One region of the Amycolatopsis sp. cmx-4-54 genome, then DNA from elsewhere that is predicted to be linked to it. Evidence: riboswitches for the same ligand, from Rfam matches in the RefSeq annotation. Region 1 holds a riboswitch; each other region holds the start of a gene.

Region 1 (3,267 bases):
GGGCGGTCGCCGTCGGCCCCGGCCGGGCCCCCGGCTGGGCGTGGCAGCAGGTCGCGGACGAGACCGCGCGCCGCGGGATTCCCTTGCTGGAGCTGGAGATCGGGCAACGGCTGGACTGGCCGGGGCTGTCACTGGACGTACTGGGGCCGCGGTACATCACCAGTCGATCGATCCGCGAACAGGACGGCACGGTGATCAACAACGGTTCGGTCGTCCTGCGCGCCGGGACCCCGGCGGGCCGGGTGCTGCTGACGGGTGACATCGAGCTCGCCGCACAGGCGGACCTCATGGCCGAGGGCGCCGAGCTGCGTGCCGAGATCCTGAAGGTTCCGCACCACGGAAGCCGTTACACGGCACCGGACTTCCTCAACGCCGTCTCGCCGCGGGCGGCGTTGGTGAGTGTCGGCGCCGGTAATACCTACGGACATCCGAACAAGTCCACTTTGGACAATCTGGTGGCCGTCGGCGCGTCGGTCGCCAGGACGGACACGGACGGCGACACGGCTGTCCTCGCCGACGCGCGAGGTCTCGCCCTGGTACGCCGGGGTGAGCCCCGCGGCCCGCCTCGTTCTTGAGGCGGGCCGCCGGGAACTCAGATGCCGAGAGCTTCGCGGACCGCGTCGGCCGAGGCGCTGACGGTGGCCTTGGGGCCGATCTTGTCCTCGACGGCGTCGAGGGTCTTGAGGCCGTCGCCGGTGATCAGCAGGACGATCTCCTCGTCCGGGTTGAGCTTGCCGGTCTCGATGAGCTTCTTGGCCGTCGCGACGGTGACGCCACCGGCGGTCTCGGTGAAGACGCCCTCGGTGCGGGCGAGCAGCCGGATGCCCTCGACGACCTCTTCGTCGGTGACGTCCTCGATCGCGCCACCGGTGCGGTTGACCACGTCGAGGACGTACGGGCCGTCGGCCGGGTTCCCGATGGCCAGCGACCGGGCGATCGTGTCCGGCTTGACCGGCTGGACGACGTCGTGTCCCGCGCGGAAGGCCGCCGAGACGGGGGAGCAGCCGGTGGCCTGTGCGCCGAACACTTTGTACGGCGTCTCGTCGACAAGGCCGAGTTGTCCGAACTCGCGGAAACCCTTGTCCACCTTGGTGAGCTGGGAACCGGAGGCGATCGGCACCACGATCTGGGAGGGAAGCCGCCAGCCGAGCTGCTCGGCGACCTCGAAGGCCAGTGTCTTGGAGCCTTCGGAGTAATAGGGCCGGACGTTCACGTTGACGAACGCCCAGCTCTCCTGCTCGGCGGCGAGCTGGGTGGCGAGCCGGTTCACGTCGTCGTAGTTGCCGTCGACCGCGATCAGGTCACCGTCGTACACGGCGGTGGTGAGGATCTTGGCGCGTTCCAGGGTCTTCGGGATCAGCACGACCGACCGCCAGCCGGCCCGGGCCGCCGCGGCGGCGACGGCGTTGGCCAGGTTGCCGGTCGAGGGACAGGCGAGTACGTCGAACCCGAACTCGCGTGCGGCGGCCAAAGCGACGGCGACCACGCGGTCCTTGAACGAGTGCGTGGGGTTGCCGGTGTCGTCCTTGACCCAGACCTTCTTGACGCCCAAGGCTTTCGCGAGCCTGTCGGCCTGGATGAGCCGGGTGGCGCCGGGTTCGGTGTTGGGGATCTCTTCGACGTTCGAAGGAACGGGAAGGAGTTTCTTGTAGCGCCAGATGTTCTTCGGTCCGGCTTCGATGTCCTCGCGGCGCACGCGGCCGAAGTCGTAGGCGACTTCGAGCGGCGAGAAATCCTCGGCGGAAACGAATTCGGGAGCGAGCGGCTGCCGGTGTCCCTCTTCCTTCGACACCAGTTCGACGGCCGGTCCGAGATCCGGGGTCTTGGTGGTGGAGGTCGTGCCGAGGGTTGCGGTCATCGCGAGGTTCCTTTCCTCATCTGCCCCGCCATGGCGGGCCGGAATTGGCACCGTGTTCGTCAGCTATCCCGCGATCGCGGAATGACAGGCTGACGCCGGTTGCCGGGGCTTCATCGGGCCGTTCCCTCTGCCCCTCTGGATGAGCGGTATTCGATTGTCGGCACGCGTGTGATCGCGTCGCCTCGCCAACACCGTACGACATGAGGCTCCGGTGGGGCCACCGTGCCCGCTACACATCACCGGACAAAGCACACGAGAGGAGGAGTGGCAGGATCGTCACCGTGACGACGCAAGCTTCCGCCCCATCGCCGCTGGTCCTGGTTCTCGGTGAGGAAGAGCTGCTGATCGAACGAGCGGTCCGCCGCGCCTCGGACGCGGCCAAGGCGGCCGATCCGACGGCGGATCTCACCCGGATCCGGGTGTCGGACCTCACAGTCCCGGCGCTCGCGGAGATGGTCAGCCCCTCGCTGTTCGCCGAGGGCAGGGTGATCGTCCTCGAATCCGCGCACGACATCTCGCAGGAGCTGGCGGACGGGGTGATGGCCTACGTCAAGGCGCCCGCCGACGGCATCGTGCTCGTCGTCGTGCACAGCGGGGGTGGCCGGAGCAAGGCCGCGAAGGCGCTCCCGACCGCCTTGAAGAAGGCCGGTGCGGAGGTTGTCGAATGCCCGAAACTGACCAAGGCCGCTGAGCGGGAATCCTTCGTCCGCAACGAGGTCCGCCGCGTCGGCGGAAAGATCGACGGTGCGGCCGTGCTCGCGCTGATCGACGCGGTCGGCTCGGATCTGCGTGAACTGTCGTCGGCCGCGACCCAGCTGGTCGCGGACGCCGGCGGAACGGTCGACGAACAGGCGGTCCGGCGCTACCACCGAGGCCGCGCGGACGTGAACGGGTTCGCCGTCGCGGAGAAGGCCGTCGCCGGTGACAAGGCGGCCGCGCTGGAGTCGTTGCGCTGGGCGATGCAGCTGGGCGTACCGCACGTGCTGGTCGCGGACGCCCTCGCCGACGCCGTCCGGACGATCGCGCGGGTGTCCGGTGCCGGTCGCGGGAACCCGAACCAGATGGCGGGTGAGCTGGGGATGCCGCCGTGGAAGGTGCGCAAGGCCCAGGGGCAGGCCCGCGGCTGGGGCCAGGATGGGCTCGCCACCGCGATGCGGGTGGTCGCCCGGCTCAACGCCGAGGTCAAAGGGGTCGCGGCCAACCCGGAGTACGCGCTGGAGCGCGCCGTCCTGGAGGTCGTCGACGCCCACGGCACAAGCCGCTGAAACGGCGAAGGGCCCCGGCGACGCGAGTCGCCGGGGCCCTTCGAAAGCCGATCAGAGAGAGTTCGCGCGCTTCGCCAGCGCGGACTTCTTGTTGGCGGCCTGGTTGGCGTGGAGAACGCCCTTGGTCACGGCCTTGTCCAGCTT
Region 2 (3,267 bases), on a different contig from region 1:
TCACCGCCCCATTGTCCACTGAGTGTGTTCAGGACTCCCCGGCGGCCGTCTTCGGCCTGCTCAGCAGCGCCGCGAACGCCCCGGCGAGCACGACCAGCGACGACAGCACCAGCGCGAGCTGCCCTTGAGCGAGCACGACCGCGCAGAGCACGAACGCGGCGGCCACGACCAGCACCAGCACGCTGCGCTCCAGCCAGGCGAGCCCGGCCAGGCCCAGCGTCAGCAGGATCGCGCTCCGGGTGTCGCCGTCGAGATCGAATTCCCAGTAGCCGACCAGATCCGCCAGCACGATGGCGACCAGACCGCCGAGCGCGATCGCGGCGACCTTCCACCAGCGCATGGCCTTCGTCCGGATGGCGTAGAACAGCACCGTGCCGAGGTAGACCGCGAGAACGGCGAACAGCCAGCCGTCCGTCCGTCCGGCGGCGACGTCGAACGACATGTCCAGCGCGGCCGCGGTCTCACGGCTCATCTCGACGCCGTACAAGCCCACGTACCGGCCATCACCGACCCCATACAGATTCTGGGTCAGGAACTGCTGCCCACCGGCCGGCGCGTAGGCGAACCAGCCCCCGGACCACATCCCGCCGAAAGCCACCACAAGCAGCTGGGCGAATCCCAGCGACGCCAGCGGAAACCAGTAACGCGGTCGCTCGTTCCCCATGCGGGGTGAGGGTAGTGGATCAGGCGCAGAACGGGGGAAGCTCCCGCGGATCGTTCTCCGGCACCCAGCGGCCTTCCGGCTTCTCGTACTGCCAGCGCGCGCCGCGGGCGACGATCTGGCGCAGCGCCAGGACGATCCGGTCCACGTGCTCGGTGGTGCTCCCGAGGCCGAGGCTGACCCGCACGGCCTGCTGCCCCGTCGAGCCGGCCACGGCGATCAGCCGCTTCGTCGCCACGTGCGCGCAGAACGCGCCGTCTCGCACGCCGATGCCGTATTCCGCGGACAGCACCGCGGCGAGCCAGCCAGGGTCGAAGCCGTCGACGACGAAACTGAGCGTGCCGACCCGGTCGACCGGCGCGTCGAACAGCCGCAGTTCGGCGAAGCCGGGGATGGCGGCGAGGCCGCGGCGCAGGCGCGCCAGCAGTTCCTCCTCGTGGGCGACGATCCCATCCCAATTCGCGGCCAGGGTCTCGCAGGCGACCCCGAGCGCGTAGACGCCGACGGTGTTGGGGGAACCGGCTTCGTGCCGCTCGGGACCGGAATTCCAGACCACGCCGAGGTTTTCGGAGTCACGGTTGACGAGTTTCGTCGCGCCGCCACCGGCGAGGTACGGCTGAGCCGCGCGCAGCCAGTCGGCGCGGCCGATCAGCGCGCCGGCACCGAAAGGCGCGTACAGCTTGTGCCCCGACAGCGCGACGTAATCGACGCCCAGTTCGCGTATCGAGATCTTCCGGTGCGGCGCGAGCTGCGCCGCGTCGAGCGCGATCCGGGCGCCGTGCCGCCGCGCGACGGCCACGATCTCCTTGACCGGCAACAGTTCCCCGGTCACGTTGGACGCGCCGGTGAGCACCACGAGACGCGGGCCCTGCGGGCAGTCCGCGAGCGCTTCGTCCACAGCGGACACCGCGGCGAGGCGGGTCCGAGGGGTTTCGATCCGGCGGACGTTCGGCCCCTTCCACGGCAGCAGCGCGGCATGGTGCTCGGTGTCGAACACGACGACCGAGGTGTGCTTCGGCAGGCTGCGCGCGAGAAGGTTGAAGGAATCGGTGGTGTTGCGGGTGAACACGACGGTGTCGGTCGACCGAGCGTCGACGAACTCGCGCAGGATTCCGCGCGTGCGCTCGTAAAGCTTGGTCGAGACCTGCGAGGCGAACCCGGCGCCGCGGTGCACGCTGGCGTACCAGGGCAGGAATTCGTCGACCGCGGAACGCACCTTGTCCAGACAGGGGGCGCTCGCCGCGTGATCGAGGTTGGCGTAGCCGATGTCGCCGCCGGTGACCAGCGGAACCCGCAGATCGGCGCAAGCGACCGCCGGGATTTCGCGGGTGGCAACGGTTTCAGCGGGAACACTGGTGCGTTCGAGAGCGAGAGTCATCGTCGTCCTCCGGGTCAGGGGACCCGACGAGGATCCCGCGCTTGCCCGTCGCACCACGCGACGAGCCAGGTCCTCACCCGGGGCACCCCACCGCGGTAGGAGGGTTGCCGGTCAGCTAGCCGGGGCTTGACGCTGACACTCGTGACCTACGGACGAAGTTAGCGGATGGGCGGGCGATCGAGCCAGCCCTCGTCCGCATCTTGAGACGCCGCTCACGTGCTCCGCAAGCGGGAAGAACCGCTGCCCGGCGCCGCGCCGCGCCGGGCAACGGCAGGTCAGACCCGGAATCGGCCGGGCAGCGGGACGGTCGCGCGGGAGGAGACCTCGGTCGCGGTGCCGGAGTACTGATCGGTGCCCGCGGTGAACTGCCAGCCGCCGAAGGTCTTGCCGTCGACGGCCTCGCCATAGGCCTCGGCGACCTTGGTCGACACCTCGTCGTAGGACATACCGTTCCAATTGCCCGCGCCGACCCCGAAATCGCGCGAGTCGCCGCCCTGCGCGGCGGCCGTGGGCAGGGTCCACAGGGTGAAGTGCACGTGGGCGCCGGTGCTGCTGCCACCACAGGGCAGCGCGTTGCCGGTCCGGCCGAGGGCGTCGCCCGGGGCGACCTTCTGGCCGTCGGTGACCGAGATGCCTTCCAGGTGGTAGTACCCGGTCCGCCAGCCGCCGTCGTGGTCGACGGTCACCCAGCCACCACCGGAGCAGTGCTGGATCCGCACCGTTCCGGCCAGCGGGGCGCGAACGGTCTTGTCCCCGGGGCTGAAGTCGATGGCGTTCTTCACTCCGGACGTGCCGTTGTCCGAGTGGATCCCCGCCGAGTAGACCGACTGGCCCGTGCCGAAGGGCAGCCCGAACGCGGGGAAAGCACCGGCCGAGTGCGCAGCAGTCGCCGTCGGAGCGGCGAGAACCACTCCGACGAGTGCCACAGCGGCCCCCAGACCGGCGAACCGCACAGGAAGTTTCGTCACCTTGCGTACTCCTTACCCCGCGACACTCACCCATTCGATGGAGTCGATTGCGGGGAAAGTAATCCAAAAGGAGTACGGAAGGGAAGAATTTTCTGAGATCAACCGACGAACAGCTGGTGCCGGTTCGTGACCTACTGGCCGGATTCGCCCTTCCACCTGGCGAGACGGCCGGCGCGGTCGACGGCCCGCAGGCGTCGTTCGGCCGCGTCACGGGCTTCAGCGGTGGTCACGACGAGTAACTGGTCGCGTTCCTGGAGCCT
Region 3 (3,267 bases), on a different contig from region 1:
CCGAGCGCGGCGGGGGTGAAAGGCTGACGGTCGTCGGCGCGGACGCGTTGCGGATCACCGCGGACGACCTGCCTGCGCAGCCGACGGCGCTGGTCGCGAACCTGCCGTACAACGTCGCCGTTCCCGTCGTGCTCCATCTGCTCGCCGAGTTGCCGTCGCTTACCAGCGGCCTTGTAATGGTCCAGACCGAGGTCGCGGACAGGATGGCGGCGGGCCCGGGAAGCCGCACCTACGGCGTGCCCAGTGTCAAGCTCGCCTGGTACGGGAAGACGCGCAAGGTCGCCGCGGTGCCTCGGGCGGTGTTCTGGCCCGTTCCGAACGTCGATTCCGCCTTGGTCGCGTTCGAACGGGGCGACGTGGTGTCGTCCGTGGATCGGGAGCGGCTGTTCGCGGTCGTGGACGCTGCCTTCTCTCAGCGACGGAAGACCTTGCGTGCCGCGTTGGCGTCGTGGGCCGGCTCCGCCGAACGCGCGGGGGAATTGCTCGAAAAGGCCGGTATCGACCCCAAGACCCGCGGGGAGCAGCTGGACGTTCATCAGTTCGCCCGGATCGCCGCGGCCGCAGGCTGACCATCTTTCGCGGGGGTGACCGGAGCCGCGCGAACGGCGGCCGGCCATGGCCGCATGAGTGCGCGCTCCCTCTTCTCGATTCTTGCCGGCGGGCCCCGTCTTGGCAGGCAGCGCGTCCGCCGCGAGCTGGACACTCCCTAGTGGTCTCAGAATATGGGCAGCCCATCCTGTATGCTGGACGCGACCAGACGTGTGATCTGCGCCTACGCGCTTGCTTTCATCCAGTGGGATCGGTTTTACTCAGTAAGCCATCCCGAGCGACTGAGAGACCTGGCTCGCCGAAGTCGCAGCAACCACCCTCCACAGGGCAGGTGCTACCGCCAGGACCGATGGAGGCTGTGCCTAATGAACAGGGTCACCCACCCGCTCCTGCTGACCAGGCGACGTGTCGTCGATGAAGGTCGCCGCACGGTAAGTGCGTGTCGACGCTCCACCGTTACTGCCTGAGTCCATTCCCTTATCTCTGAATCCGTCCGTTTCCCGGACGGTTACTCGGTGACGGTCGGCGCGCTCGAAAGAAGCAGCGCCCCATGTGCATGGAGCCTTTCGTGATCACTGTCGAAAACCTGTCCAAATCCTTTCCCCTCAACGGAAATCCCGTCGTCGCACTGCGCGATGTGAGCGTGGACATCCAAGCAGGCTCGCTGTTCGGAGTCGTCGGCCCGGCGGGCTCCGGCAAGTCGACCCTCGCTCGGTGCATCGGTCTTCAGGAGCGCCCCGACCGCGGTGTCGTCCGCCTCGACGGGCTCAACACCGGAACCCTCGACGGACGCCGTCTCCGCGAAATCCGGCGCCAGGTCGGCGTAGTGAGCACCAAGCCGGAATTGCTCGCCGAACGCACCATCGCCGGCAACATCGCTTCGCCGCTCGAACAACTCGGCCTCGACGGGCCGCAGCGCCGCAACCGGGTCGGCAACCTGCTCGACCTGGTCGGGCTCACCCCCCGAGCGGGGCAGCGACCGGGCGACCTGTCCGAGGGGCAGTTGCGCCGAGTGGCCATCGCCAAGGCGCTGGCCGCCGGGCCGTCCGTGCTCCTGGCCGACGACCCGACCGCGGGCGTGCAGCCCGAGGAGTCCGGCGCGGTCCTGACCGTGCTCGACCGTGCGCGCGCCGAGCTCGGCGTCACCGTCCTGCTCACCACACCTGACGCAGGAGTGGTCCGCCGTGTCTGCGACGACGTCGCGGTGCTGGAGGCCGGCGCGATCATCGAACGCGGAACCGTGCTCGACCTGGTCTCCGACCCGAACAGCCGGACCGCGCAGGCGCTGCTTCCCGTCATCGAAACCGGGCGCGCACAGGCCTCGAAGTACGACCGCGCGGTGGACGTCGTGCTCGTCGGCTTCGCCTCGGTCGGTGCGCTGCTGCCAGAAGCCGCCGGCCGCTTCGACGTCGAGCTCGCCACCATCGGGGGCGGCCTGACCCGGATCGGTGACACGCCGGTCGGCCGGTTCCGCCTCGGGGTGCGCGGTGAGCGCGCGGACGCCGCGCTCGCCTGGATCGCCGAACGTGGTGGTCACGTGACCCACCCGGTCCGCGGCCCGCAGGGTGTCGCCGCCTGATTCCTCCGCGAACGGGCCGCCCAGGACGAATCGCGTCCGGGGCGGCCCGTTCGCGTCCGACCCGCAAGTTCTCTTTTCTCCTGGTGACAAGGCAAGTGGAGCGGCCACGTAGGCTTGACGCGTGCTCGCCGTCGTACCGCCCCCAGTGACCGTCAGGGTTCCCGCCAAGGTCAACCTGCACCTGTCGGTCGGAGATGTACGCCCGGACGGCTACCACGAGCTGGTGACCGTGTTCCAGGCGCTTTCCCTGACCGACGAGGTGACCGTCGCGGTCACCGAAGACCCCGGCGTCGAGGTCTACGGTGAAGGTGAAGGTTCCGTACCGACAGGAGCCAACAACCTGGCCTGGAAGGCAGCGCAGGCGTTGGCGGCCCACGTCGGCAAGGCGGATGGCGAGTCGAAGGTCAGAGTCGTGTTGCGCAAAGGCATCCCGGTCGCGGGCGGGATGGCCGGTGGCAGTGCCGACGCTGCCGCGACCCTGGTGGGGCTCGCGTCGCTTTGGAAGCTCGACATCTCCCGGGACGAACTGGCGGGTATCGCCGCGAAGCTCGGTAGTGATGTTCCTTTCGCGCTCTACGGCGGGACAGCGCTGGGCACCGGCCGAGGCGAGCAGTTGGTGCCGGTCTTGTCGAGGCACACCTTCCACTGGGTCCTGGCCTTCGACCAGCGTGGGCTTTCGACTCCGCGGGTGTTCGGCGAGCTGGACAAGTTGCGTGAAGAGGGCAGTCCGCCGCGGATCGGTTCGCACACTCCGGTGGTGGAGGCGCTGGCATCCGGCGACCCGCGGCAACTGGCGCTGCTTCTCGGCAATGACCTGCAGGCGGCCGCTGTCTCGTTGCGTCCGGGACTGCGCCGCACGTTGCGGGCGGGAGTCAACGCGGGTGCGCTCGCCGGCACCGTGTCCGGATCCGGGCCGACCTGTGCCTTCCTGTGCGCGGATGCCCAGTCGGCCGTCGAGGTCGCCGCGGAGTTGTCCGGTGCCGGTGTCTGTCGCACGGTGCGCGTCGCGCACGGGCCTGTTCCCGGAGCCCGGCTGGTCGGCGGGGACGACGCGCCGCGGCCGTCACCGCCTCGGGTGCACGCATGAGGGTGTCCGAAATGGACACCGACTAATTCGTTTGTGGTGCGAGCTTTTTGGA

What was found. Region 1 has a riboswitch for S-adenosylmethionine ahead of thrC (threonine synthase). Riboswitches for the same ligand answer to the same signal wherever they lie in the genome.
Region 2: it holds a riboswitch for S-adenosylmethionine, as region 1 does, so the genes downstream of both, ACLJQ7_RS30135 (aminotransferase class V-fold PLP-dependent enzyme) here and thrC (threonine synthase) in region 1, are expected to answer to the same signal.
Region 3: it holds a riboswitch for S-adenosylmethionine, as region 1 does, so the genes downstream of both, ACLJQ7_RS13165 (methionine ABC transporter ATP-binding protein) here and thrC (threonine synthase) in region 1, are expected to answer to the same signal.

The regions. Positions count from the first base shown of each region.
Region 1 is NZ_JAEBEJ010000004.1:509,173-512,439, reverse strand. Features, by position in the region: gene ACLJQ7_RS16270 (ComEC/Rec2 family competence protein) at 1-575, shown strand, start outside; gene thrC (threonine synthase) at 593-1,858, opposite strand; SAM riboswitch class I at 1,872-2,004, opposite strand; gene holA (DNA polymerase III subunit delta) at 2,140-3,123, shown strand; gene rpsT (30S ribosomal protein S20) at 3,175-3,267, opposite strand, start outside.
Region 2 is NZ_JAEBEJ010000010.1:194,441-197,707, forward strand. Features, by position in the region: gene lspA (signal peptidase II) at 1-4, opposite strand, end outside; gene ACLJQ7_RS30130 (hypothetical protein) at 29-664, opposite strand; gene ACLJQ7_RS30135 (aminotransferase class V-fold PLP-dependent enzyme) at 684-2,039, opposite strand; SAM riboswitch class IV at 2,072-2,186, opposite strand; gene ACLJQ7_RS30140 (M23 family metallopeptidase) at 2,315-3,007, opposite strand; gene ACLJQ7_RS30145 (potassium/proton antiporter) at 3,139-3,267, opposite strand, start outside.
Region 3 is NZ_JAEBEJ010000003.1:600,780-604,046, forward strand. Features, by position in the region: gene rsmA (16S rRNA (adenine(1518)-N(6)/adenine(1519)-N(6))-dimethyltransferase RsmA) at 1-569, shown strand, start outside; SAM riboswitch class I at 815-905, shown strand; gene ACLJQ7_RS13165 (methionine ABC transporter ATP-binding protein) at 1,118-2,128, shown strand; gene ACLJQ7_RS13170 (4-(cytidine 5'-diphospho)-2-C-methyl-D-erythritol kinase) at 2,250-3,215, shown strand.